DNA from 4 places in the Paractinoplanes abujensis genome. Region 1 is predicted to be linked to each of the others. Evidence: riboswitches for the same ligand, from Rfam matches in the RefSeq annotation. Region 1 holds a riboswitch; each other region holds the start of a gene.
What was found. Region 1 has a riboswitch for cyclic di-AMP ahead of BKA14_RS29200 (coiled-coil domain-containing protein). Riboswitches for the same ligand answer to the same signal wherever they lie in the genome.
Positions count from the first base shown of each region.

Region 2: another riboswitch for cyclic di-AMP. It lies ahead of BKA14_RS01245 (C40 family peptidase); the one in region 1 lies ahead of BKA14_RS29200 (coiled-coil domain-containing protein).
Region 3: another riboswitch for cyclic di-AMP. It lies ahead of BKA14_RS01055 (LysM peptidoglycan-binding domain-containing protein); the one in region 1 lies ahead of BKA14_RS29200 (coiled-coil domain-containing protein).
Region 4: another riboswitch for cyclic di-AMP. It lies ahead of BKA14_RS22235 (C40 family peptidase); the one in region 1 lies ahead of BKA14_RS29200 (coiled-coil domain-containing protein).

Region 1 covers NZ_JACHMF010000001.1:6,390,828-6,396,754, forward strand. Annotated here, with positions in the region: gene BKA14_RS29185 (ABC transporter permease) at 1-773, shown strand, start outside; gene BKA14_RS29190 (ABC transporter ATP-binding protein) at 766-1,539, shown strand; gene BKA14_RS29195 (coiled-coil domain-containing protein) at 1,566-2,618, opposite strand; cyclic di-AMP (ydaO/yuaA leader) riboswitch at 2,622-2,758, opposite strand; cyclic di-AMP (ydaO/yuaA leader) riboswitch at 2,970-3,102, shown strand; gene BKA14_RS29200 (coiled-coil domain-containing protein) at 3,106-4,137, shown strand; gene BKA14_RS29205 (glycoside hydrolase family 65 protein) at 4,199-5,927, opposite strand, start outside.
Region 2 covers NZ_JACHMF010000001.1:348,697-354,623, forward strand. Annotated here, with positions in the region: gene BKA14_RS01235 (acyl-CoA synthetase) at 1-1,044, shown strand, start outside; gene BKA14_RS01240 (Pr6Pr family membrane protein) at 1,050-1,757, shown strand; gene BKA14_RS01245 (C40 family peptidase) at 1,968-2,456, opposite strand; cyclic di-AMP (ydaO/yuaA leader) riboswitch at 2,462-2,611, opposite strand; gene BKA14_RS01250 (hypothetical protein) at 3,468-5,255, shown strand; gene BKA14_RS01255 (DUF6346 domain-containing protein) at 5,306-5,881, opposite strand; gene BKA14_RS01260 (hypothetical protein) at 5,900-5,927, opposite strand, start outside.
Region 3 covers NZ_JACHMF010000001.1:306,502-312,428, reverse strand. Annotated here, with positions in the region: gene BKA14_RS01070 (WGR domain-containing protein) at 1-385, shown strand, start outside; gene BKA14_RS01065 (glycoside hydrolase) at 382-1,500, opposite strand; gene BKA14_RS01060 (M4 family metallopeptidase) at 1,571-3,781, opposite strand; gene BKA14_RS01055 (LysM peptidoglycan-binding domain-containing protein) at 4,025-4,576, opposite strand; cyclic di-AMP (ydaO/yuaA leader) riboswitch at 4,579-4,736, opposite strand; gene BKA14_RS01050 (serpin family protein) at 4,937-5,927, shown strand, end outside.
Region 4 covers NZ_JACHMF010000001.1:4,930,555-4,936,481, reverse strand. Annotated here, with positions in the region: gene BKA14_RS22245 (type 1 glutamine amidotransferase) at 1-235, opposite strand, end outside; gene BKA14_RS22240 (MurT ligase domain-containing protein) at 225-1,445, opposite strand; cyclic di-AMP (ydaO/yuaA leader) riboswitch at 1,905-2,083, shown strand; gene BKA14_RS22235 (C40 family peptidase) at 2,090-2,908, shown strand; gene mraZ (division/cell wall cluster transcriptional repressor MraZ) at 3,963-4,394, shown strand; gene rsmH (16S rRNA (cytosine(1402)-N(4))-methyltransferase RsmH) at 4,683-5,738, shown strand; gene ftsL (cell division protein FtsL) at 5,735-5,927, shown strand, end outside.

The DNA of each region.
Region 1 (5,927 bases):
CCTACCGGCACTTCATAGCCGCCTTCGCCAACGCGAAAGTGGGCGCGTCGCTGGGCAGCACCAAGCTGGGCGTTGTCTGGCAGCTCCTGACCCCGCTGATCAACGCCGGCGTCTACTACGTGATCTTCGGTGTTCTGATCAACACCAAGCAGGGCGTGGACAACTTCATCGCGTACCTCTGCGCCGGTGTTTTCATCTTCGGATTCACCCAGACGGTGGTGCAGGCGGGCTCGCAGTCGATCACGGCCAACATGGCACTCATCCGGGCGCTGCACTTCCCCCGGGCCAGCCTGCCGATCGCGGTCACCCTGGTCGAGGTGCGCAACATGGTGGCCTCGGTGGTCGTGCTCGTCGCGATCGTACTGGCCACCGGCGAGCCGATCACTGTCGAGTGGTTGTTGCTGCTTCCGGCCCTGCTGCTGCAGACACTGTTCAACGCCGGGCTGGCCCTGTTCACGTCGCGCCTGATCGCCAAGGTCACCGACATCCGGCAGCTCATCCCCTACATCCTGCGGATCTGGATGTACGGGTCGGCAGTGCTCTACCCGGTGACGTTCTTCGCCGAGCGGCTGCACGGCTGGCAGCTCGCGCTGGTCGAGGCCAACCCGCTGCTGATCTTCATCGAGCTGGTCCGGCACGCACTGATGGAGAACGTCGAGCTGGCGCAGCCGGCGCCGCTGCTGTGGATCCAGGCGGTGATCTGGACGGCGCTGGTGAGCTTCGGGGGTTACGTCTACTTCTGGCGCGGAGAGAAGGGCTACGGCCGTGGCTGACACTCGGGAACCCACCGTCATCGCGGACAACGCGCACATCGTCTACCGCATCTACGGCTCGGTCGCGCCGGGCGCGAACACGCCGCTGGCCAGCCTCAAGCGCATCGTCACGGGCAAGAAGAGCGCCGCCGTACGGGAGGTGCACGCGGTCAAGGGCGTCAGCTTCGTGGCCTACAAGGGCGAGGCGATCGGCCTGATCGGCACCAACGGTTCGGGCAAGTCGACGCTGCTGCGGGCGATCGCCGGGCTGCTCCCGGTCGAGCGCGGAGGCGGCATCTACGCGGCTGGTCAGCCGTCGCTGCTGGGTGTGAACGCGGTGCTGATGAACGAGCTCTCCGGCGAGCGCAACGTCGAGCTGGGTTGCCTGGCCATGGGCATGTCACCGGCCGAGGTGAAGAAGGAAGCGGCCGGCATCATCGAGTTCTCCGGCATCAACGACCGGGGCGATTTCAGCTCACTGCCGATGAAGACGTATTCGTCGGGCATGGCGGCCCGGCTGCGCTTCTCGATCGCCGCGGCCAAGAAGCACGACGTGCTGCTGATCGACGAGGCGCTGGCCACCGGTGACGCCAAGTTCCGCAAGCGCAGCGAGCAACGGGTGCGTGACCTGCGCAAGGAAGCCGGCACGGTCTTCCTGGTGAGCCACAGTGAGCAGTCGATCCGCGACACGTGCGAGCGCACCATCTGGCTGGAGTCCGGCGTGATCCGGGCCGATGGCCCGACCGAGGACGTGATGAAGGAGTACGAGACCTACGTCAACAAGTAGGTGGGTAGGTCTCGCACTCCGGGGACTTACCTGACCGACAAGTGCACGTGGTTCGTGTGGTCGCTCGAGGGGTCGCCGTTGCCCCTCGAGTACGCCTTCCAGCCGCTGGACGGCAACCAGATGCGTTTGAACCAGATGACGTAGAGCACGCCCAGCCGGTCCGAGTTGTTGATGAAGTAGTTGGCCAGGTTGGTCCCGTACGTCTTGTCACCACCCGACGCGACGCCGCCGAAACCCTTCTTCTCGGCCGCGAAGTCGCACGCCTGCCCCTTGGGGTGCTCGCCGCTGTTCTGCTCGCGGAAGCACGCCACGTAGCGCGTGAAGCCGTCCGCCTGGGCCTGCTTGAGCGCGTGCAGGGTCCGCGGCGTCAGGCAGCCGCTGGTGGTGGGATCGTTCTCGGAGCAGCTCTCGTCGGGCAGCGAGCCGTCCTTGTTACGCGGGGCGGGGGTGGCCTTGTCGCTGGACCCGCCGTCGGTCGACTCCGGGGCGTCCTCGCCGGTCCGGTCCGAGCCGCCGGTGTTGGCCGCCTTGAGCGCGTTCTCGGCCTGCACCTTGCGCTTGGCCATCGTGTTGACGTGCCCCTGCTGCTTGCGCACCTCGGCGTCGATGGCCAGCTTGGCCTTCCGCTGGCCGTCACGGGTGGCCTTGAGGTCGGCCACCACCTGGTTCTCGCGCACCGCAACCGTTTCGAGCGTCTCGGCGCGGTCGAGGAAGCCGCCGCCCGACTCGGCGCCGAGCAGCGCCGTCATCGGGCCGAGCCGGCCGGTCCGGTACGACTTCTGGATGATCTCGTCGATGGCTGCCTGCCGGGGGGCCAGGTCGGCGTCGAGCTCCTTGAGCTTGGCGGCGAGCTGGGCCTGCCGGGTCTTGGAGCGGGCCAGGGCCTCCTTGGCCTCGACGAAGCCCTTGGAGGCAGCCTCGAGTTGCTGGATCAGGGACTTGGGGGCGCCCTCGCCGTCGTCGCCGTTGTCACCCGGCGCCGCGGCGGCCGGTCCGGCCACCGCCAGGGTCAGCCCGGAGAGCGCGACGAGCAGGGCCAGCAGGGCCGCCGTTCGTCGCCGGACAGTCTTGTGCCGCACACCTGTTCCTTCCGTCGGCCGCCGACCGAGTTAGCTGACGGGTTCGGGACGGAAGTAATCCCTACCGCTGGTTAGCGGATTCACCCCGGAAAGATTGGTTCCCCGGTTCGCCCGGCAGGGCGATTAGGCGGCGGTCTCCTTGGGGGTGGAGACCGCCCCGACCATACCGACTTCATCACGAGATCGACAGTTATCACACGCGCTGCATTTCACCGGCGACGCCCCGTCACGGCAATTACAGAATGTGTTCGAGTGACTACTAAATTGCTCATTCTCTGGTCCTGAAGGAGCGCGAACTCTCGGGTAAACTAGCCGCCGGTTCTGCCGCCGTGGCGCCGCCCCCGAGGTGCCGGCAGACCACCGCCCAATCGCCGCGAGGCGAGCCGGGGAACCAGGTCAGTGGGGTGCATCCGCGCAAGCGGTAGGGATCGCTTCCGTCCCGAACCCGTCAGCTAACCCGGTCGGCGGTTTACCGGAAGGAACTGCATTGACCGTACGACCCCGCCGGTGGCTGATGCTTGCCCTGGCGCCGATCGTGGCCCTGTCTTTCCTGGCCGTGCCCTCCTCGCCGGCGCTGGCCGAGCCCGGCGACGACACCGCTCCGAGCGAGGGCAGCGCGGGTGACACGGTGGGCAAGAACGCCACCCTCGACGATGTGATCGAGTCCTCGAACCGGCGTTTCGTCGCGGCCCAGGCCGCCGTGACGAAATCCACAGCCGAGCAGAGGCGGCTCGCCAAGGAGATCAGACTGGCTGAAGGCAAGCGTCTCGCGCTGCTCCCCGAGGTCAACGCGATCGCCGGCCAGCAGTATCGAACTGGCCACCTGGGGGCGGCCAGCTTCCTGCTGGGCAGCCAGAACTCCGACGACTTCCTGGCCAAGGCGGTCTCGCTCGAAGAGATCAACGCGATGCAGGACCGCAAGCTGGCCGAGCTGAACAAGGTCATCAACGAGGTCAACACCAAGAAAGCCGCGCTCGACGCCGAGGTCAAGAAGCGTAAGACCAACCTCGTGGCCATGAGCAAGCAGAAGAAGGCGGCCAACGACGCGCTCGCGCTGGTCGGCGGCGAGAGCCTCACCCACGGCATCGTGCTGGCCAAATCGCCGGCCGCTGCTCCCGCGCCGCGCAATTCCGACGGCGGTTTCTCGCCCGAGGGTTGCAACGTCCAGGACGAGACCACGAGTGGCTGCGTGACGGCCCGCACAATGCACATGTACAAAGAGGTGAAGAAGGCCGGCTTCAATCGGTTCGTCGGCTGTCACCGCAACGGCGGGCCGTTCGAGCACCCGAAGGGCCGGGCCTGCGACTGGTCGTTGCAGAAGCGCGGCTTCGCACCCGCCCACAATGCCGATACCCGCACGTACGGCAACAACCTGATGGCTTTCCTGGTGCGTAATGCCGACAAGCTCGGCATCTATTACGTGATTTGGTACAAGCAGATCTGGTTCCCGGCCAGCGGCTGGAAGTCGTACAGCGGTCCGAGCGACCACACCGACCACGTGCACGTGTCGATGCTCTGACGACAGACCTGCGCAGAAGGGCCCCGGGGTGAACCCCGGGGCCCTTCTTCCATGCCAGGCGTCAGCTGGTCATGCGCCGCACCGGGGCGCGTCCGACCGGCTGGCTCGGGGCCGGGCCGACCGGGTGCGCCGGCGGGATCGGCACGGTCACCGGCTTGACCTGGGTGACCTCCACGTCCTTGCCGTGGTGGTTGACGACCAGGCGGGCCGAGCCGCCGCCGTTGCGCAGCGAATACGTCACCTCGTCGGCGGTCACGTTCACCCGCAGCCGCAGCCCGCGCCAGAGCAGCGAGAACTCCAGGTTGTTGATGCGGCTGGGCAGACGCGGGGCGAACGACAGCTGCCCGTTGAAGTCGCGCATGCCGCCCAGACCGGCCACCAGCGAGATCCACGTGCCGGCCAGCGAGGCGATGTGCAGACCGTCCCGCGAGTTCTGGTGGAGGTCGTGCAGGTCCATCAGGGCGGCCTCGCCCAGGTAGTCGTGCGCCAGTTCCAGGTGACCCACCTCGGCCGCCAGCACGGCCTGGACGCAGGCCGACAACGACGAGTCCCGGACCGTACGCGCGTCGTAGTAGGCGAAGTTGCGCGCCTTCTCCTCCGGCGTGAACGCGTCACCGCGGATGTACATCGCCATGACCAGGTCGGCCTGCTTGACCACCTGCTTGCGGTACAGGTCGAAATACGGGTAGTTGAGCAGCAGCGGGTACGCCTCGGGCGGGGTGTTCTCGAAGTCCCACTCCTGCAGCCGGGTGAAGCCCTCGGACTGCTGGTGCACGCCGAGCTCCCGGTCGTACGGGATGTGCACCGCGGCCGCCGCGTCCCGCCAGCTCGCCGTCTCCTCGTCGTCCACGCCCAGCTTGCGGGCCAGGTCGGGGTGGCGCTTGGCAGCGTCGGCGGCCGCCAGGAAGTTCTGCTGGGCCAGCAGGTTGGTGTAGATGTTGTCGTTGACCACGGCGGTGTACTCGTCGGGGCCGGTGACGCCGTCGATGTGGAAGCGGCCGTGCCGGTCGTGGTGGCCCAGCGAGCGCCACAGTCGCGCCGTCTCGACCAGCAGCTCGAGGCCGACCTCACGCTCGAAGTCGTAGTCGCCGGTGGCCTGCACGTAGCGGCGGACGGCGTCGGCGATGTCGGCACCGATGTGGAAGCCCGCAGTGCCGGCCGGCCAGTACGCCGAGCACTCCTGCCCGCGGATCGTGCGCCACGGGAAGGCCGCCCCCTGCAGGCCGAGCGTCTGGGCCCGCTCCCGGGCCAGATCGAGCGTGGAGTGCCGCCAGCGCAGCACGTCGGCCGCCGCGGAGGGCTGCGTGTAGGTCAGCGCCGGGAGCACGAAGGTCTCGGCGTCCCAGAACGTGTGGCCGTCGTAGCCGGGGCCGCTGAGGCCCTTGGAGCCGATCGGCCGCTGCTCGGCACGCGCACCCGCCTGGAGCGTGTGGAAGAGGCCGAAGCGGACGGCCTGCTGCACCTCGGGGTCGCCCTCGACCTTGACGTCGGAGTGGTCCCAGAAGGCGTCCAGATATTCGCGCTGGGCCTCGATCAGGCCCTCCCAGCCGTCCAGCCGGGCGCTGGCCAGTGCCGCGCCGACCTGGTCGCGCACGGCGGGCAGCGAGCGGTGGCTGGACCAGCCGTACGCCGCCAGCTTGACCACGCGTAGCTTCTGCCCCGGCTCGAGCTTGCAGGCCACCGTGGTGCGCAACCAGTCGGGGTGGCCCTCGGTGGTGACGGCGTGCTTGCCGGGCGCGTCGATCAGGTGCTCCATGGCTGCGGCCATGCGCAGGTCGCTGGCCTTGGTG
Region 2 (5,927 bases), 6.0 Mb from region 1:
GCAGTGCCGCGGGCCGTGAGCACCGATGTTCCCGCCGAGCCGGATCCCGTACGGCCGGGGCTGGTGCTCTACACCAGTGGCACGACGGGCGCCCCGAAAGGGGTCGTGATCTCGCGGGCAGCGCTGGCGGCCGACCTGGACGCGCTGGCCGCGGTCTGGCAGTGGACACCGGACGACACGCTCGTGCACGGGTTGCCGCTGTTCCACGTGCACGGCCTGGTGCTGGGGGTGCTCGGGCCGCTGCGCGTCGGTTCCCGGCTGGTGCACACCGGAAAACCCACCCCGCAGGCGTACGCGGCGGCGGCCGGGACGCTGTATTTCGGCGTGCCCACCGTCTGGTCGCGGATCTGTGCCGCCCCCACCGAGGCCCGCGCGCTCGGCCGGGCCCGTCTGCTCGTCTCCGGCAGCGCACCCCTGCCGGTGCCGGTGTTCGAGCAGCTGCGCGAGTTGACCGGTCAGGCCCCGGTCGAGCGCTACGGCATGACGGAAACGCTGATCACGGTGAGCGCGCACGCCGACGGGGAACGCCGCGCCGGTCACGTCGGCCGGCCCGTGCCCGGGGTCGAGACGCGGCTGGTCGACGACACCGGCACACCCCTGGCGCCCGGCCCCGAGATCGGGCATCTGCAGGTGCGCGGGGCGACGCTGTTCGACGGCTACCTGCATCACGGCCGGCCCGAGCGCGACGGCTGGTTCGAGACCGGTGACGTGGCCACGATCGGCGCGGACGGGTGGCACCGGATCGTCGGGCGCGCCTCCACCGACCTGATCAAGACCGGGGGCTACCGGGTCGGCGCGGGTGAGGTCGAGGACGCGTTGCTGCTGCATCCCGCGGTCCGCGAGGCCGCCGTCGTCGGCTCCCCACACCCCGACCTGGGGGAGCAGATCACCGCGTACGTGGTCGCGGACGGGACGACGGAGCGCGAACTGATCGATTTCGTCGCCGCCGGCCTGTCCGTGCACAAACGTCCGCGCGTGGTGCACCTGGTCGACGGCCTGCCCCGCAACGCCATGGGCAAGGTGCAGAAGGCCGCACTACGGTAGGCGCGATGAGAGTTTGGCTGACTCCGCAGTTCTGGCTGCGGCTGCTGATCGTCGGCTCGGGCCTGGCCGGCCTGCTGATCGGTGATCACCGCATCGTGTATTACACGTGCCAGAGCAACCTGATCACGCTGGGCTATTTCGGCGCGGTCCTGTATTGGATGGTGCGTCGCGGCACGACCGGCCCCGCCGCACCCCGGCTGCGCGGCGCGGTCACCCTGTGGATCGTCATCACCGGCCTGATCTCGCACTTCATGCTGCAGAACGGCGCGAACCCGCTGCCCGGCCTGGCCGTGGCCGATCCCGCGAGCCGCGTCACCAACTGGTCGATGTTCCTGGTTCACTACGCCGTGCCGCTGCTGGTCCTCACCGACTGGGTGCTGTTCGGCCCCCGCCGTGTCTCCCCGTGGCGCGACCTGGGCCTGTGGATCCTGTTCCCCCTGGCGTACGGCGTGACGTCGGTGACCCGCGCCATCCTGTTCCCCACGGTCAGCGTCCGCTATCCGTATTTCTTCCTCGACCCCACGACCCACGGCTACGACTGGGTGGCCGGCCAGTTCGCCGAGCTCGCCGTGATCTTCGCCGTCCTCGGGGCCGCGCTGCTCGGCGTCGACCGCCTGGCGGCTCGCCTGGCACGCCCCGCTGAGGATTCCCCGGTTGTCCACAATCCCGAGCCGTCCACAGGCACCCCCGCCAAGATCGGCCCCACCCGGTAAAATCTGCGGTGGGTCGGGGGTCCCCCGGTGGGGTGGGTTGGCACACCGGAGTTGATCAAGAGGGCGCCGTTGACCTGGACGACTGCCGGCCCCAGGCCGGTCGACGACCAATCGTGATCGCTGACCGCGGCGGAGGCGGCCCGCCCGGAAACCGGGCAGAGCCGACACCGTCAAGTGGTTGCTGTCCGGGAGGTCCGGGAGGTCACCGGATCAGCCGGCGACCCGCCCGTAGCGAACCTGCTTCCAGTTCCAGATCTTGGCCAGCTTGACCCGGTCACCAGGCTTCGGGGCATGCCACACCTGACCCGCCCCCGCATAGACGGCCACGTGGTAGGCCCGGCTCCCCGAAACCCAGAAGACCAGGTCACCCGGCCGCACCGCGGCACCCGTGATCTTTTTGGCCGCGCGGTACTGAGCCTGCGCCGTGCGGGGCAGGGCGACGTGGGCCTTGGCGTAGGCGTACCCGGTCAGGCCCGAGCAGTCGAACGCGTTGGGACCGCGCGACCCGTACCTGTAGGGCTTGCCTCGCTGGGCCCGGGCGGCCGCGACGACCGCGTTGCCACGCGCGGCCAGGGCGGCCGACGCGGCGGCAGCCGGAGAGACGTGAGCGGCCTGGGCCGGGGCGACGAGCAGGGTGGCCGACATCAGCGCGGCCGCGGCCGGCACGAGCAGGCGGCGCAGCTTCGTGGAGACAGACAAGACGATCCTCGGTCCTTCAACCGCCTGCGAGGTTAGCTGTCGGATTAGGCCTGAAGGCGGCCCGTCGCGTGAGGCGACCTCACCCCTAGCCGGCGCTCGGGCCGGCGTTCTGGTTCCCCCGTTCCCGCCCACTGAAGTTCCGTCGATGACAGGTCGGGCCGTCCCGTGGTGGGCGGGACTCGGCGTCCCGGGGCGGCCTGGCTTGTGCCCCGCTCGGGGCACGCAGGCAACGATCGGCCGGGTCGGGCCATCCGCCATGTTTCGCAGCCGCCCCAGAAAACTCGCTGGTCACACATCGGAATCCGCGTCCGATGTCGCTCCGGACACCCAGGACGAGCCGTGGTCAACCGGCGTCATTTCGGGCCGCCGGTCCGGTGACCCTCATCACCCAACTTGTCGGCCGGACAGGCGGCGGCGGGGGATCCGGCACCTGAGCCGCACCCCGTCGCGACTACGCGCAGCAACCTAAGGCATCTCTTAGGTAGCTGTTGACTTTGGACGGCGCTCACGAAAGATTGCGTCGGAATCGAGGGAGGTGCGGCGTGCGGTGACACGTTCGTGGCGGCAGGGTCTCTACAAGGGATGATCGACCGGTGACGACCCGGAAGATCGTTCGTTGGATCCAGGCGAGCCGTTACGCCCAGCAATGTCGGACTTGCCGGAATGTGCTGATGAGCCAAACCCGCTGATAGGGCCGTACCCTCCGCAAACGGCTTTTCGATGGTCAAGCCGGACACGTCGCCGATCATCAAGCGAGGCCCCTGCATGCCGACCCCGTGCTCCCGCCGCCCACCCCGGACGTATCCTGCATTCTCCGGAGCGGCCGCCGCCCTGACCGCCCTCGCGGTCATCGCGGTCCCCACCGAAGCGCACGCCGCTATGCCCGCTACCTCGCACGGACCCTCCGGCGAAGCGGTCGTCGCGGTGCCCGCCGGCACGCACGGACGAGCTGACGAATGTGAAGGGGCCCGCTTCACAGCCACCGCCCGGGCTGCCCTCGCGAAGATCACCGTGCTCGATGCCGGTGTGCTGCGCCCCGACCTGCCCGCGCTGACCGACGTGCGGCTCGCCTCGGCCCGGGGCGACGTCGACAGCGAACGCAGCCCTCACCGTACGGTCGCCACCGGCCGCTACGCCGACGCCGAACTGCTCGGGCTGCGGGTCCCCGGCGCCCCACGGGCGGGCACGGGTGCCGAGAGCCGCGCGCCCTCCGGCCCCGGCCCGGCCGAGACCGACGCCCCAGCCCGAACCGGAAGCGGCCCGTCCCCCACGCCCAACCAGCCCGCCGCCGATCCGGCGCCCGAGATCGGGAATCCCGAGCCCGGCCGGCAGACAGCCAACTCCGGACCTCGCGCGGCCACCTCCGAGCACCGCGCGGCCACCTCCGAGCACCGCGCGGCCACTTCTGGGCGTCGCGCAGACACCGGGCAGCGCGTGGACAACTCTGGGCGGCGCGTGGACAACTTCGAGCATCGCGCGGCCACTTCTGGGCGTCGCGCAGACACCGGGCAGCGCGTGGACAACTCTGGGCGGCGCGTGGACAACTTCGAGCATCGCGCGGCCACTTCTGGGCGTCGCGCAGACACCGGGCAGCGCGTGGACAACTCTGGGCGGCGCGTGGACAACTTCGAGCATCGCGCGGCCACTTCTGGGCGTCGCGCAGACACCGGGCAGCGCGTGGACAGCTCCGAGCAGCGCGCGGCCACCTCTGGACAGCGCGCGGACAGCTCCGAGCACCGCGCGGCCACCTCCGGGCAGCGCGTGGACACCTTTGAGCAGCGCGCGGCCACCTCTGGGCAACGCGTGGACGCCTTCGGGCAACGCGCGGACAAGAACGGGCACCGCGTAGGCGACAAAGGGCTGGTCGGTGTCAACGCCGGCGGTCTGGCCACCATCCGGCTGGGTAAGTCGACCGCTGACGCGCGCTGGGAAGAGGCGTACCGCTGCGGTGGGACGGGACCGCTCACCCGCAGCGCCACGATGCTCGCCGGTGCGCAGTTGTTGGGCGGGGGCGGCACCATCCCGGCGATCCGCGCGATGCGTCCGGCCGGAGCCGGCGAGCCCACCAGCTTGCTGAAGCTGGGCCCCACCGGCTCCGCCCGGAGCGGCACCGACCTCGTACGCAAAAAGGGTCGTCTCGCCGTGACCGCGGGCGCCGGGGTGGCCCTGTCCGATGTGACGCTGTTCGCCGGCACCCCGCAGCAGGTGTCGATCAAGGTCGTCACGCAGCCCGCGCTGACCGTCACCGCGACCGGCTTTCCCGCCCACGACGAGGTCGATTATCGCCCGGCTGTGCTCGAGGTGACCGCGGCGGGCCGGCCGGCCGCCACCCTCGACGCGCGGGACGCCGGCGTCGGGGTCGAGCTGCTGGGTGGTCTCACGTCGTCGTCGCTGCTGACGGCCAAGATCTCGCTGGGCTCAGTCCGTCAGGACAAGACCGGAGACGCCGTACGGGCGGAGGCCGCGGCAGTGCGCGTCGAGGTCATGACGGGCGGCGCGCACCTGCTCGACGTCGCGCTCGGCCACCTGTACGCCGAGGCGTCCGCCCCGCCGCTGCTGACCGTCCCGATCCGGCCGAGGCTCAGAACGTTCGAGAAGCCCGCCGCCCCGGCCGAAGCCACTGCCGCGGCGACGGCTCCGCCGGTGGCCCCTGCCGTCGCACGGCCGTCACCCCGTACGGGGGCAAGCTTTTTGGCTTTGACCGGCGCGAACATCGCCGCCGCGGCCGGTGGGGGACTGCTGCTGATCCTGCTCGGTGTGGCCGCCGTGGCCTTGACCCGCCGCAGCCGGCGCCGCTGAACCGGACCCGGGGAGGACGCGGCGGCGCTGTCCCGGCAGCGCCGCCGCTTCTAACGTTTGCGGCGGAACGACGCCCGGACGATCATCACGATGAGGAACACGGGGACCAGCGCGAGGAAACCCAGCCCGTAGCCGATCCAGCGCAGCCACGGCCGGTAGTCGTCGTCGGCCCGGGCCAGTTGCTGGCTCTGCCGGTACCGCCCGGCGTCGCCGACCTCGATCACCTTGCCGATGTCGTCCGAAGTGAACACGGCGGACACCGTCATCCGCGTCTGCTGACCGTCGTTCCAGTCGAACGACGCCGTGCACGCGTCCCAGTAGCCGAAGCCCTTGGTGCTGATCGGCCCGTGCTGCACACACGAGAGGACGGTGGCTTTTCCCGTACGGGTGGTGTCGTCCATGCTCCGCCCGGCCAGCCGGGACAGCGTCACCGCCGACCCGGTCAGCGCCAGTGCGATCACGACGGTCACGATCATGAACAGGGCGGACCGGAGCGTGCTGCCCTCACGACGCTCGACGACCGGCGGCGGGGCGGCGGCCGCCCGGGCCTCCTCCGCGTCGAGTTCGGCCTCGCGGGCCCGGATCTGGGCGAGGCGGTCGGTGATCCGGTCGTTCTGCGGGTCCACGGGACGGCTCCTCGGGGCTCAGAGCGGAAGATCGATGGGCGTCGGT
Region 3 (5,927 bases), 6.1 Mb from region 1:
ATATCGCGACGAGCGGCTCTACATCGTCACCACTAACGGCGCGTTGGCATGCATCGACGCGAGCGAGGCGGCCGTTCAGTCGGCGGTGACGGGCACGATTCCCGAGCCGATCGACGTCAAGGCGCCGCCGCGCATGCCCGCCGTCGCGCCGTCGACCGCTGTCGAGGTGATCCACGACGTCGACGGCGGGGTGGTCGTCGAGTGCGTCGAGGAGGGTGGCCGCCTGCGGATCCGGGTGGTCAGCGGCGGCTATCACCGCGACTGGCAGGTGCAGTTCCCCAAGGGAATCCGCGAGCGCGGCAGCCGTTACGTCGTGACGGGTGTGCGGGAGGCCGCCCGCGGAGGCTTCTACCGGACGTACGGGGAGATTCGTCGTTTGCTCTAAAGGGTCACATCGTCGATCTGGATGGTCGGGACGGACGCGGCGGGGAAGGAAGCGCGGACGGTCTTGTCGGTGATCTGCAGGTCGGTGCGGGAGGTGTAGCGGTCGGTGGCGGCGGGGACGGTGGTCCAGCGGGTAACCGGGCCGGCGGTCCGGCCGAAGCGGGACAGGTCGAGGGCGATGGTCTGCGCGGCGCCGGTGTTGACGGCGACGACGACCAACCGGCGGGCCGACCGGTCGTAGGCGGCGGCCGCGTAGCCCACGCCGGTGTCGATGACGCGCATGCCGGGCCGGATGTGGCGGGTGAACTGGGCCAGGACGTACAGCTTGGTCTCGATCGGCCCGGCGGTCAGCGTGCCGCCGTCGTAGCGGATCAGGCCCCAGCCGGCGCTCGAGTCCATCACCTGCCAGTAGACCCAGGCCGTGGGGTGCAGCCAGCGCCAGTCCAGGCACAGGTTGGCGGCGAGGATCAGCCCGGTGCCGTCGCCGTCGCCGGTCTCGGAGTTCCAGAGCACCTTGCCGGCCGCGCGGACGTCGGTGAGGAGCAGGTCGCGGCGGCCGCCCGAACCTTGATAGCCGTGCACGTTGACCTGGCCGATCAGGGCACGGGTGGCCGAGTCGAAGCCGGCGAAGGTGCTGCGGGCGACGTCGTAGTTGGTCTCGTCGGAGGCGGCGATCGTGACGCCGGTCAGGCCCTGGCGGTCCAGCTCCGACCGGAGCTGGGCCAGGACGCTGCGCTGAGTGGTGGCGCCGATGAAGCAGCCCTCCTGGGTGCCGTCGGCGCGCCACCAGGTCGAGGACGGCTCGTTGAACGGGTCCACGCTGCGGAAAGTGACGCCCCAGTTGTCGCGGGCCCGGCGCGCCACGATCGCGAGGTGCGCGGCGTGCTGGGTGTGGTTCCACGACTGCAGGTTCAGGCCGCCGTCGGCTGCCCCGGACGGGTTGTGGTTGAGGCACATCCACCACATCGGGGAATTGGCGAACAGTTCGGTGATCGCGCCGCGCTGGGCCGCCTTGACCCGGGGCGGCGCGCTGCTTGGCGTCGGCGTTCCAGTTCCAGGCGGTCGTCGCCGGGTCGGGGTTGCGCCAGCCCTGCCAGGCGCCGTAGTCGGCGGCAGTGGCGCCGGCGGGGTGGGCAGCGAAGAGCCCGCCCCTCGTCGTTGAGGAGCGGGCCCGATCAGGAGGAGGCTAGACGGAGAGGGTCCAGCTGGTCAGGGTGCCGGTGTCGGCGCGGGCCGCGTCCTGCACGCGCAGGGTCCACTTGCCGTTGGCGGTCTCCGACGACAGGTCGACCGGGTAGCTCTGGTCGATGTTGTCGGTGCCACCGCCGGCCCGGTTGTGCAGCACGTAGGCCGTGCCGTCGGGGGCGATCAGGCTGACCACCAGGTCACCGATGTACGTGTGCTGGATCTTCACGTCGACCGAGCTGGCAGTGGACGGGGTGGCCGCGCACTGGCCCAGCTCGACCTCGCTGGTGACCGTGGTCAGGTCGGGGATCGGCACGGCCGTGGCGTTGGTGACGGTGCAGGCCGCGACGCTGCCGACCTTGACGGTCAGCGGCTTCGAGCGGGTCAGCGAGGCCGCGGTCGCGGTGATGGTGACCGGGCCGCTGGTCCGGGTGGCGTCCGGGGCGGCGCTCACGGTGATCGTGGTCGACTCCCCCGCCGTGACGGTGGCCGGCTCGAACGAGACGGTCACACCGGCCGGGGTGGCGCCGGCGCTGAAGGTGATCTCCTCGGCCTCGCCGTTGACCACTGCGGTGGTCGCCGTGACGGTCGTGGACTCGCCGGGGCCGACTGCGGCGTTGTCGGCGGACAGGGTCAGCGCGAAGGCGTTGCCGTCATAGCATTCCTCGTCGTTGCCGGCCACGTTGACCGAGGTCCACGCGGTCTGCACGGCCTTGTACTCGGCGCTGCACAGGCCGTACAGGTCGGTGGCGGCGGCCAGCGAGTAGGCGCGGGCGGTGTTGGCCGGCGTGGTCGTGTTCACGTAGCCGGTGTTCGAGACGAAGTACGCGTCGAGCGCCCGGAACCAGATCTTCGCGGCTTTCTCCTTGCCGATGCCGGTGACCGGCTCGGCGGCGCCGCAGACCGGCGAGGTCCCGTACGGGGTCGCGCCCGAACCTTCGGCCAGGTTGAAGAAGAAGTGGTTGGCCACGCCGGAGGAGTAGTGCACGTCGACGCTGCGCGTGGAGGTCGACCAGCAGCTGTGGGAACGCCCGTCGAGGGCCGGGTTGTACATGTAGCGCAGCGGCGAGCCGTTGCCGTTGATGTCGATCTTCTCGCCGATGTCGTAGTCGCCCGCGTCCTCGGTGCTGCCGGCGTGGAACTCGACCATGCTGCCGAAGATGTCGCTTGTGGCCTCGTTCAGGCCGCCCGATTCGCCCGAGTAGGTGAGCCCGCCCGGCACCACGTTCTCGGTGACGCCGTGCGACATCTCGTGCCCGGCCACGTCCAGCGCGACCAGCGGCTTGGCGTTGCCCGTGCCGTCGCCGTAGGTCATCTGGGCGCCGTCCCAGAAGGCGTTCACGTACGCGTTGCCGTAGTGCACGCGGGAGGGGACACCGCGCCCGTCGCCGAAGATGCCGTTGCGGCCGTGCACGTCCTTGAAGTAGTCGAACGTGACCGCGGCGCCGAAGTGGGCGTCCACGGCGGCCGACTGCCGGTCGGCGGGTGCGCCTGTGCCCCAGGTGTTGTCGGCGTCGGTGAACGTGGTGCAGGTGCCCGACGTGCGGTTGTTCATGTCGCAAGTGGAACCGTTACCGCGTACGGGATCGATCAGCGTGAAGGACTCCCCGGCCGGCGTCGATTCGAGCGCGACCGGGCCCGAGTAGATGCTGTTCCCGGTGCCCGCGATGTTCTCGATCTCGTCGTACGAGCCGACGACCTTGCCGGTCAGGGCGTCCGAGATGACGTGGAAACGGGACGGGGTCTGACCGTCGGGCTGCCAGCCGGTGATGACGGTCTCCCACGACAGCGTGCCGATGCCGCTGCTCGCGTCGACGAACAGCTCCGGCGTCCCGGCCTGGGTGATCGTGCCCCGGAACTGGCCCTTGGCCGTGGCGGCGGCGCCGGCGGCGGTGACCGACGGCTTGGTGCCGAGGCTGAGCGGTTTGGCCAGGCCGGCCGACGCACCGGCGAACTTCCCGGCCTTCGTACGGATGATCACGTCACCGCCGTAGACGCGCAAACCGTCGTAGGTGCGGGTGTAGCGGGTGATGCCGTTCTTGTTGCTGTAGACCGTGTAGCGGTCCTTGGCCGACTTCTTGATCGCCGATCCGGCCTGGTCGATGAGCGACGAGCCGGGGGTGACCGGCGCGGCGGACGCGGTTGTGGCGGTGGCCACCAGGCCCCCACTGGCCAGGGCGATGGCGCCGGCCAGCGCGACAGCAATTCTCACGTGTTTCCTCCCCACGAGGTACAGACATCCACGTCTGTCTATGCGAGAGATCCTCACAGTTCGCGGGACGGCGCGGGGAGAAATCGCCTGTAAAGTTTAAGTTTCCATTTAGTTGGGTCGATGTCCAGCTTGTCGCGGGGCAGCTCACGGGGCGAATTCGGGCACCGATCCGGCTGTCCACACAGTGGGACGCGGCGCGCGCGTCCGGCCCGATCGGCAAACCGGGCCGGACGCGCGGACGACTCAGAGGGCGAGCCGCTGACCGGGATAGATCAGGCTGGGGCTCTTGAGCACCGTCTTGTTGAGCTGGTAGAGCGCCTTCCAGCCGCCCTTGACGTGCTGCTTGGCCGCGATGGAGGCCAGCGTGTCACCGGAACGCACGACGTAGTGCTTGCCGGAAGCGGGCTTCTTGGCGGGCGCGGCCGGCTTCTTCGCGACCGGCTTGGCGGGGGTGCCACCCTTCTTGCCGCACGTGGGCCAGGCCCCGATGCCCTGCCCCTTCAGCACCTTCTCAGCGATCTTGATCTGCTCCGCCTTGGTGGCCTTGTTGGCGGTCGGGGCATATTTCGTTCCCCCGTACGCCTTCCAGGTGCTGCGGCTGAACTGCAGCCCACCGTAGTAGCCGTTGCCGGTGTTGATGCTCCAGTTGCCGCCGGACTCGCACTTGGCGACGGCGTCCCAGTTCACGCTCGCGGCCTGGGCCGGCGACGCGGGGCCGAGCAGGCCCACCGCGCCCGCGACGCCCGCGACCGTCAGGCCGAACGCGACACGGGTCTTCTTAGCGATCTGTGCCATGAAAGAGCTACCTCCACGCCTGCGAGGTGAGCTGTCGGGTTCGGGCTGGGCTGCCCGGCCGCGCGCAGGCGGCTTCACCCCGAGGCGCGCCGGCTGGGAACAGCGGCGCGCCGAGGAACTTGTGGGTCCCCCGCTCCATGCCTGGGTTCGTTTCCGCACGGGCGGCGGCAGGATTCGGCGTTCCGCCCGGGGTGCCCGCGACTGCGGGACTCGGCCGACGGTAACCAGGCGACGACCCGTACAGCCAAATCCGCGGGCCGAATCGTGAACTTCGACTCATCGATCCGGGAACCCTGGAGGCCCGTTCCTAGTCTCACTGGTGTGATCCGTGCCCTAGCAGCGTTTGTCCTGGTCTGTGGCGTGTTGGCGACCGCCGCGTGTGGTGGCGACAAGGTGCCCGGTGACGCCGCTCGCATCAAGGTGAAGCTGGTCGCGACCGACGCCGCCCCGGTGGCCCGGGCCGTCAACACGTTCGGCTTCGACCTGTTCGCCCAGCTCGACGAGAAGGACGCGAACACGGTCACGTCCCCGGTGTCGGTGTCCGTGCTGCTGGCCATGGTGTCGGCCGGCGCCGACGGGGACACCGCAGCCGAGATGGCGCGGGTGCTGGGTCTGCGCGAGGGTCAGGACGAGCGGGTCGGGGCGCTGCTGCGGGAGCTGGCCGACACCGAGGACGTGACGTTGTCGGTGTCCGACGCGCTGTACAACAACGGCCCGCTCGAGGACGACTACGCCGACTTCGTGCGGCACAGCTTCGGCGGCACCGTGGAGGACGCCGATCTGGGGTCGGCGGAGACGGCTGAGAAGATCGACGACTGGGTCGACGAGAACACCGGCGGCCGGATCAAGGGCATCGCGCGCGACCTCGGCCTGCCCAGCGCGCAAGCCACCCTCGTACTGCTCAATGCGGTGTACTTCCTGGGGACGTGGCAGAACGAGTTCCTCATCTTCCTCATCACGCGCGACGAGAAGTTCACCACTCCCGGCGGGCCGGTCACGGTGCCCACAATGCACCACTCGGGCGGTTCCTACGGCTATGCCGAGCGCGACGGCTTCCGCATGCTTCGTCTCCCGTACGGCGAAAACGGGCGCTACGGGATGGAGATCATCCTGGCTGAGGACGGCAAGATGGCCGGTGCCGCCGACTGGCAGGCGCTGAGCGGCAGCCTGGCCCCGCGCGGTTTCGAGGACATCGCGCTGCCCCGCTTCGAGCTGCGCTGGGCCGGCCAGCTCACCAAGCCGCTGCAGAAAATGGGCATGACCAGCGCGTTCGACCCGGCACGGGCGAACTTCCGGCCGATGTCACCGGACGGCCGACGGCTCGAGCAGGTGTATCACAAGACGTACATCC
Region 4 (5,927 bases), 1.5 Mb from region 1:
CGTCGGTGATCAGCCGCTGGGCCGCCAGGGCCTGCGGGCCGTCCTCGCCGCCGCCGATCAGATAGATGTCGGCTGTCGAGGGCATGGGCTGGTCGGAGCGTACGGAATACGTCTCGACGGGGATGCCGCGCATGGCCGCCCGCCGGCCCAGGATCAGCAGGTTGCCCCGGTCCCCGTACGTGGAGAGCAGGTCCGGATAGATCCAGACGATGCGCAGGACGCTCTCAGTTGACACGGTCCAACTCCGCTCGGATGTCCTGGAACGCCGTGTAGTTGGCGATCACCTCGAGGCGGCCCGGCGGCACCGACCGGAGCGCCTCCTCGAAACTCAACACGTGCCGGAAACCGATTCCGTTCACCTCGAGGCGTACGGCGAGGTCGAACGCCCGCTCGCCGGTGATCAGCACCGGCCGGTCGTGCAGGGGCGAGAAATCGACGTCGTAGAGCCACGAGGTGTCGAAACCGTCGGGGTCGCGGGCGTTGATGGAGAGCAGCGTCGGCGCCTGCTCGGCCATGTCGAACGCCTCGAGCCAGCTGGCCGGGTTCTTGGCCAGCAGCAGGCGGATGTTGCGGCCGTCCCGGTCGACCTGCGCGTACCGCCCGGCGATGGAGGCCACCGTGGCCAGCCGGGGGAGCGCCTCGATGGGCCGCACGCCGAACTCGGCCGCCACGGCCAGCGCGGTGGCCGCGTTGCCCAGGTTGACCGTGCCCGGCAGCTGCAGCTTGACCAGGTGCCAGTCGCCGCGGGGGTCGATGACGCCGTCGTCCTCGACGCGCCACTGGGCCTGCGGGCGGCGCAGCGGGCAGCCCGTGCACCACCAGTCGCCGTTGGCCCGCTCGATCGGGTCGCCGCTCTCGGGGCACACCACCGAGTCGTCGGTCCAGCGCTGGCCGGCGCTGAACCAGGTGATGTGCGACGAGCCCCGGGCCGCCCACACGACCATCGGGTCGTCGGCGTTGGCCACCACCGAGATGTCGGGGTGCCCGGCCAGCGCGGTGCGCCACATCTGGGCCATCATCGCGACCTCTTTGGCCCGGTCGAGCTGGTCGCGCGAGAGGTTGAGCAGCGCCACCACGCGCGGGTTGGTCTCGTCGATCACCCGGGCCAGGTAGTGCTCGTCGACCTCGAGCACCGCGAACGGGGTCGAGCCCGCCTTGGCCAGGGCCGAGGTGTGCCCCGTGGGCATGTTGGCGCCGAACGAGTTGGTGGCCACCGGGCCGAGCACGCCCAGGCCGGCCGCCGCCAGCCGGGTCGTGGTGGTCTTGCCGTTGGTGCCGGACACCAGCGCGATCGCGCGCCCGGCGGCCAGGTTGCGCAGCAGATCAGGGTCGATCTTCAGACCGATCCAGCCGCCGATGACCGAGCCGTCGCCGCGCCCGGCGGCCCTGGAGAGTGCGGCCGCCGTCTTCGACACCGACGTCGCGACCTTGGCCCGCAGGGGCATTTTCCCGTCCGTCACGGGAGACGAGCGTACCGGACCCGGCTGTCACGTCGAGTTGCCGAGCATCCGGTTCCGGACACCCGGCCGGCCGTCTCCTCCCCACCCTCCGGCCCAGCCATTTACCAGTGACCATTTTCGCCGGTGAGAAAGGTTTGAACGGCGGAAGAGTGAAATTGCGGTGTGCGTCACCCGAATGGTTCCGAGCAAAAATGTGTTCTGATTCACGCGTAACCTTCGACCCTCGGTAATTCACCAATCACGAGTCGTCATGGCAATTCTTGCCGCCTAGTAACAAATCGGACACTGTCCACTGTGCCAAACACTCTCTGTTACTGAACCGGTTCCCCCAGAGCGCCCGGAATCGGTGTAGCAAGGTCTGGCCGGCAGCACCCGCTGCCTGACTCGCGACGACCTGGCTTACGCCGAGCCCTGCCCCGGGCCGGTCGTCTCGACCACCCGCACCATGAACAACCACAAAGGCATACGGGGGCAGGGACGGGGGAACCATTTCCGGTTCACTCCGCCGCCACCCGCTCCGGTGGCGATCACGGAGAACCTTGGGGTGAAGTCGCTCCGGCGACCGGGCACACCTTCCCGCCCGAACCCGACAGCTAACCTCGCAGGCGTGCCGGAGGGATATCTCTACCGTGCACGAACACAGTTCGAGCCGTGGCCGCCGTTCGCTCGGTGCCGGCGCCATCGCACTGTCTCTGGGTCTCTGCCTCTGCGCAGGCCAGCTGATCGCCCCGTCGCCCGCCAGCGCGGCCCCGATCGTCACCGCGGCGGCTGCCGCCAAGGCGAAGGTCAAGCCGTCGGTCCGCAGCTCCATCTCCACGCGGTCCGTCACCTACGGCGGCAAGATCAAGGTCACCGCGAAGTACATCAACCCGGCCAACGGCAAGGTGATCACTTCGGGGACCGTGCGACTGCAGGCGCTCCGCAAGAGCAAGTGGGTCAACCTGTCGGCCAAGACGCTGGGCAAGAGCGGCAGCGTCACGCTGACCGGCGAGCCGCACGTGAGCGGCGCGGTTCGCGCCTACTACGTGGGCACGCCGACCTACAAGGCGGCGGCCGGCGGCAAGTTCTCGGTGACCGTCAAGCCGAAGTCGGCCCCCGCTCGCACCAAGATCATCAACGAGGCGAAGAAGCACGTCGGCTCGCTGTACAAGTACGGCGCGTCCGGCCCCTCCCGCTTCGACTGCTCGGGCTACACCATGTGGGTCTACAAGAAGGCAGTCGGCAAGAGCCTGCCCCACAAGGCCAACTCGCAGCAGAAGTACGGCAAGTCGGTCGCCAAGGGCAGCAAGCAGATCGGCGACCTGATCATCTTCCGTAACGGCTCGTACGGTTACCACGCCGGCATCTACGCCGGCAGCGGCTACATGTACGACTCCCCGCACACCGGCGCGCGGGTGTCGAAGCGCAAGATGATCGGCTCGAACTACGTGGTTCGCCGTCTGGTCTGACGCCGAGCCTGACTCAGCGGGACGTGTCCGGTTCGGGCGCGTCCCGCTGTCACGCCACGTCGGCTTTCTCCCGTACGCGTCCGGCCCGGCAGTCCCGAGCTGCCGTTCCTCGCGCCGGGTGACCCGCCACGTTTCCCCCATCCCGGTCGCTCATCCCCGCTGCCCACCTGCTGCGGCCGGACCGCACCCCAGCGCCACCCCATCCCCGGAACGCCGGGCCGCCCCACGCGGCCCGGCGTTTCTTCACGTCCGGTCCCGCTCTAACCGCGCCCGGCCGGGCCCGTTCTGCCAACGCCCAGCCTGCTCTGTCCGCGGCCGGTCTGGTCCGCTCTGCGTGCGCCCGGTCCGGCCGACGCCTCCCTGTCCTGCGCCGCTTCCGCTTCCTGGCGGCCTTGGCCACCCCGGCCGCGCCCTCCCGTTCCGTGCTGCCCAAGCTCCGCCGCCAGCCGTGCCGTCCGCCGGCCGTGCCGCCGTGCCGCCCGCCGGCTCTGCTGTGCCGCCGGGCCGCCACCTATATATAGGGCCCTCGCCTTACACCCGAAGCCCCTTGATCAGGGCGTTGTCCACAGTCCGGGGTTGTCCACAGGGCCGCGCCCCAAGATCCACGATTTTGACCACAATCTGCGGTGGCGGTGGGCCCCCTGGGAGGGCGGGTCAGGGGTGGGGCGAGTCAGGGGTGGGCGAGTCAGGGGTCGGCGACCAGCAGGGCATCGCCCCTTCGTCCTCCACTTTCCTCCCCCGTGGGGGTTGACATCGTGGCCGTCTGGGATGTTTGGGCGTGTTTGGGATGGTTCTTGACAGGGGCCCCGGGAGGATGTCGGAAACCGGACGTGGTTGATCATGCTTGGCCCCTCCACTTCGCACCCACCTCGTTGAGCTGCGGTTTCGTCTGCGAATGGGGTTCGCGACCCCGCTCATTCGGCTTGCGGGTGGAGGGAAGTGGAGTAGAGTGGAGCGCAGTGGCAGGGCCGAAAAGTCGAACCAGACCTGAGGGGCCTGCCGGCCCGAGTTGACAGGCGGACCGCGAACCGCCCGGGGCAGGGGGTAGGGGCCGATGTTTCTCGGCACGCATACTCCGCGCCTCGACGACAAGGGGCGGCTGATCCTTCCGGCGAAGTTCCGTGATGAGCTGGCGGGAGGTGTCGTGATCACCAAGGGGCAAGAGCGCTGCTTGTATGTGTTCCCGATGCCGGAGTTCCAGCGCATCGCCGGTCAGCTGCGTGAGGCGCCGGTCACCAACAAGGCGGCCCGGGCTTACAGCCGGGTCTTCTTCGCCAGCGCGCACGACGAGGTCCCGGACAAGCAGGGGCGGGTCACCATCCCCGGCCATCTGCGGGAGTACGCGGCCCTCGATCGCGAGCTCGTCGTCATCGGCGCGAGCACGCGTGTGGAGATCTGGGACAAGCAGTCCTGGGAGGACTACCTCGCGGCGAGCGAAGACGAGTTCGCCGACATCGAGGAGGGGGTGCTGCCCGGCGGACTGTAGGCACGGCACTCGACTGGGCCCGCGAAGGCCCGGACGCTGCCGCTTCCGTACTGCGAGATCTCCAGCCGCTCCCGCTCCTGGCGCCTCTTCCCCGGCGCCAGGCGCGTGTCCGGCCAAGGGCGAGCCCGATTGGCAACGGGCACGAGCGGATGGGGATCTGGCGGTACGGGCGGGCGTCCGGGAAATGCCGCGGAACGGGTGACGTACGCGGGCGTCGGCACAAACAACCGGCAGGTCGGTGCCGGGCAGGGCGCGCGGGACAGTCGGGGTGGGGCGATGGGGGTCGTTATGGGGGAGCTTCGCGGCACGCACGTGCCGGTGCTGCTCGAGCGCTGCCTCGAGCTGCTCGACCCCGCTCTCCGGCTGCCGGGCGCCGTGCACGTCGACTTCACGCTGGGCCTGGGCGGTCACGCCGAGGCGGTTCTGGAGCGCTATCCGGACGTGGTCCTGGTCGGACTTGACCGCGACACCGAGGCGCTGGCGCACTCGCGGCACCGGCTCGCGCGGTTCGGTGAGCGGGTCAAGCTGGTGCACGCCGTCTACGACGAGCTGCCCCGCGTGCTCGGCGAGCTGGACCTGGCCGGGTTCCACAGCGGACTGTTCGACCTGGGTGTCTCGTCGTTGCAGCTGGACGAGGCGGACCGCGGTTTTGCGTACGCGCAGGACGCCCCGCTCGACATGCGGATGGACCAGACCTCGGGCATCACCGCCGAGCAGGTCGTCAACGAGTACGAGCCGGGCGAGCTGGTCCGGATTCTGCGGCAGTACGGCGAGGAGAAGTTCGCGCAGCGGGTCGTGTCGTCGATCGTGCGCGAGCGGCAGAGGGGCCGGATCACGTCCACGGCGCGACTGTCCGAGCTGGTCAAGGAGTCGATCCCGGCCGCCGCGCGACGAACGGGTGGAAATCCCGCGAAAAGAACGTTTCAGGCGCTACGTATTGAGGTAAATGGCGAACTCGCCACGCTCGAAGCCGCCGTGCCGGAGGCTTTGGACGCCTTGGCCCCGAAAGGGCGCCTTGTGGTGATGAGCTACCAATCTTTGGAGGACCGGATCGTCAAGCGTGCCCTCACCGCGAGGTCGCGCAGCACCGGGCCGGTCGACCTGCCGGTCGAGCTGCCCGGGACGGGTCCGACGCTGCGGCTGCTGACAAGGGGGTCGGAGCCGCCCAGCGAGCAGGAGGTCGCGGCCAACCCGCGAGCGGCTTCGGTGAAGCTGCGCGCGGTCGAGCGCATCGACCAGGCAACACCCGGGGCCGCCCGCGAACGGCCCCGATTGACTACAACGCACGGGGGACAAGGGCGGTTACGCCCGGGGGAACGCGAAGAGGGGGAGGGGAAAGCATGAGCGAGCGCACCTACGCGCCGCGGTCGGGGGGCCGGACCGCGGACGAGCAGCGTCCGGCCACCGGGCGGCGCCAGCCGGGGTCGAGCCGCGATGCGGACGCCCCGGGAAGTGCCGGCCGGGGGGCGCGGCAGTTCGCCGGAGCGGAGGACGGCGGAGCTCGCCGGTCCGACACGCGCCGGTCAGGGACAC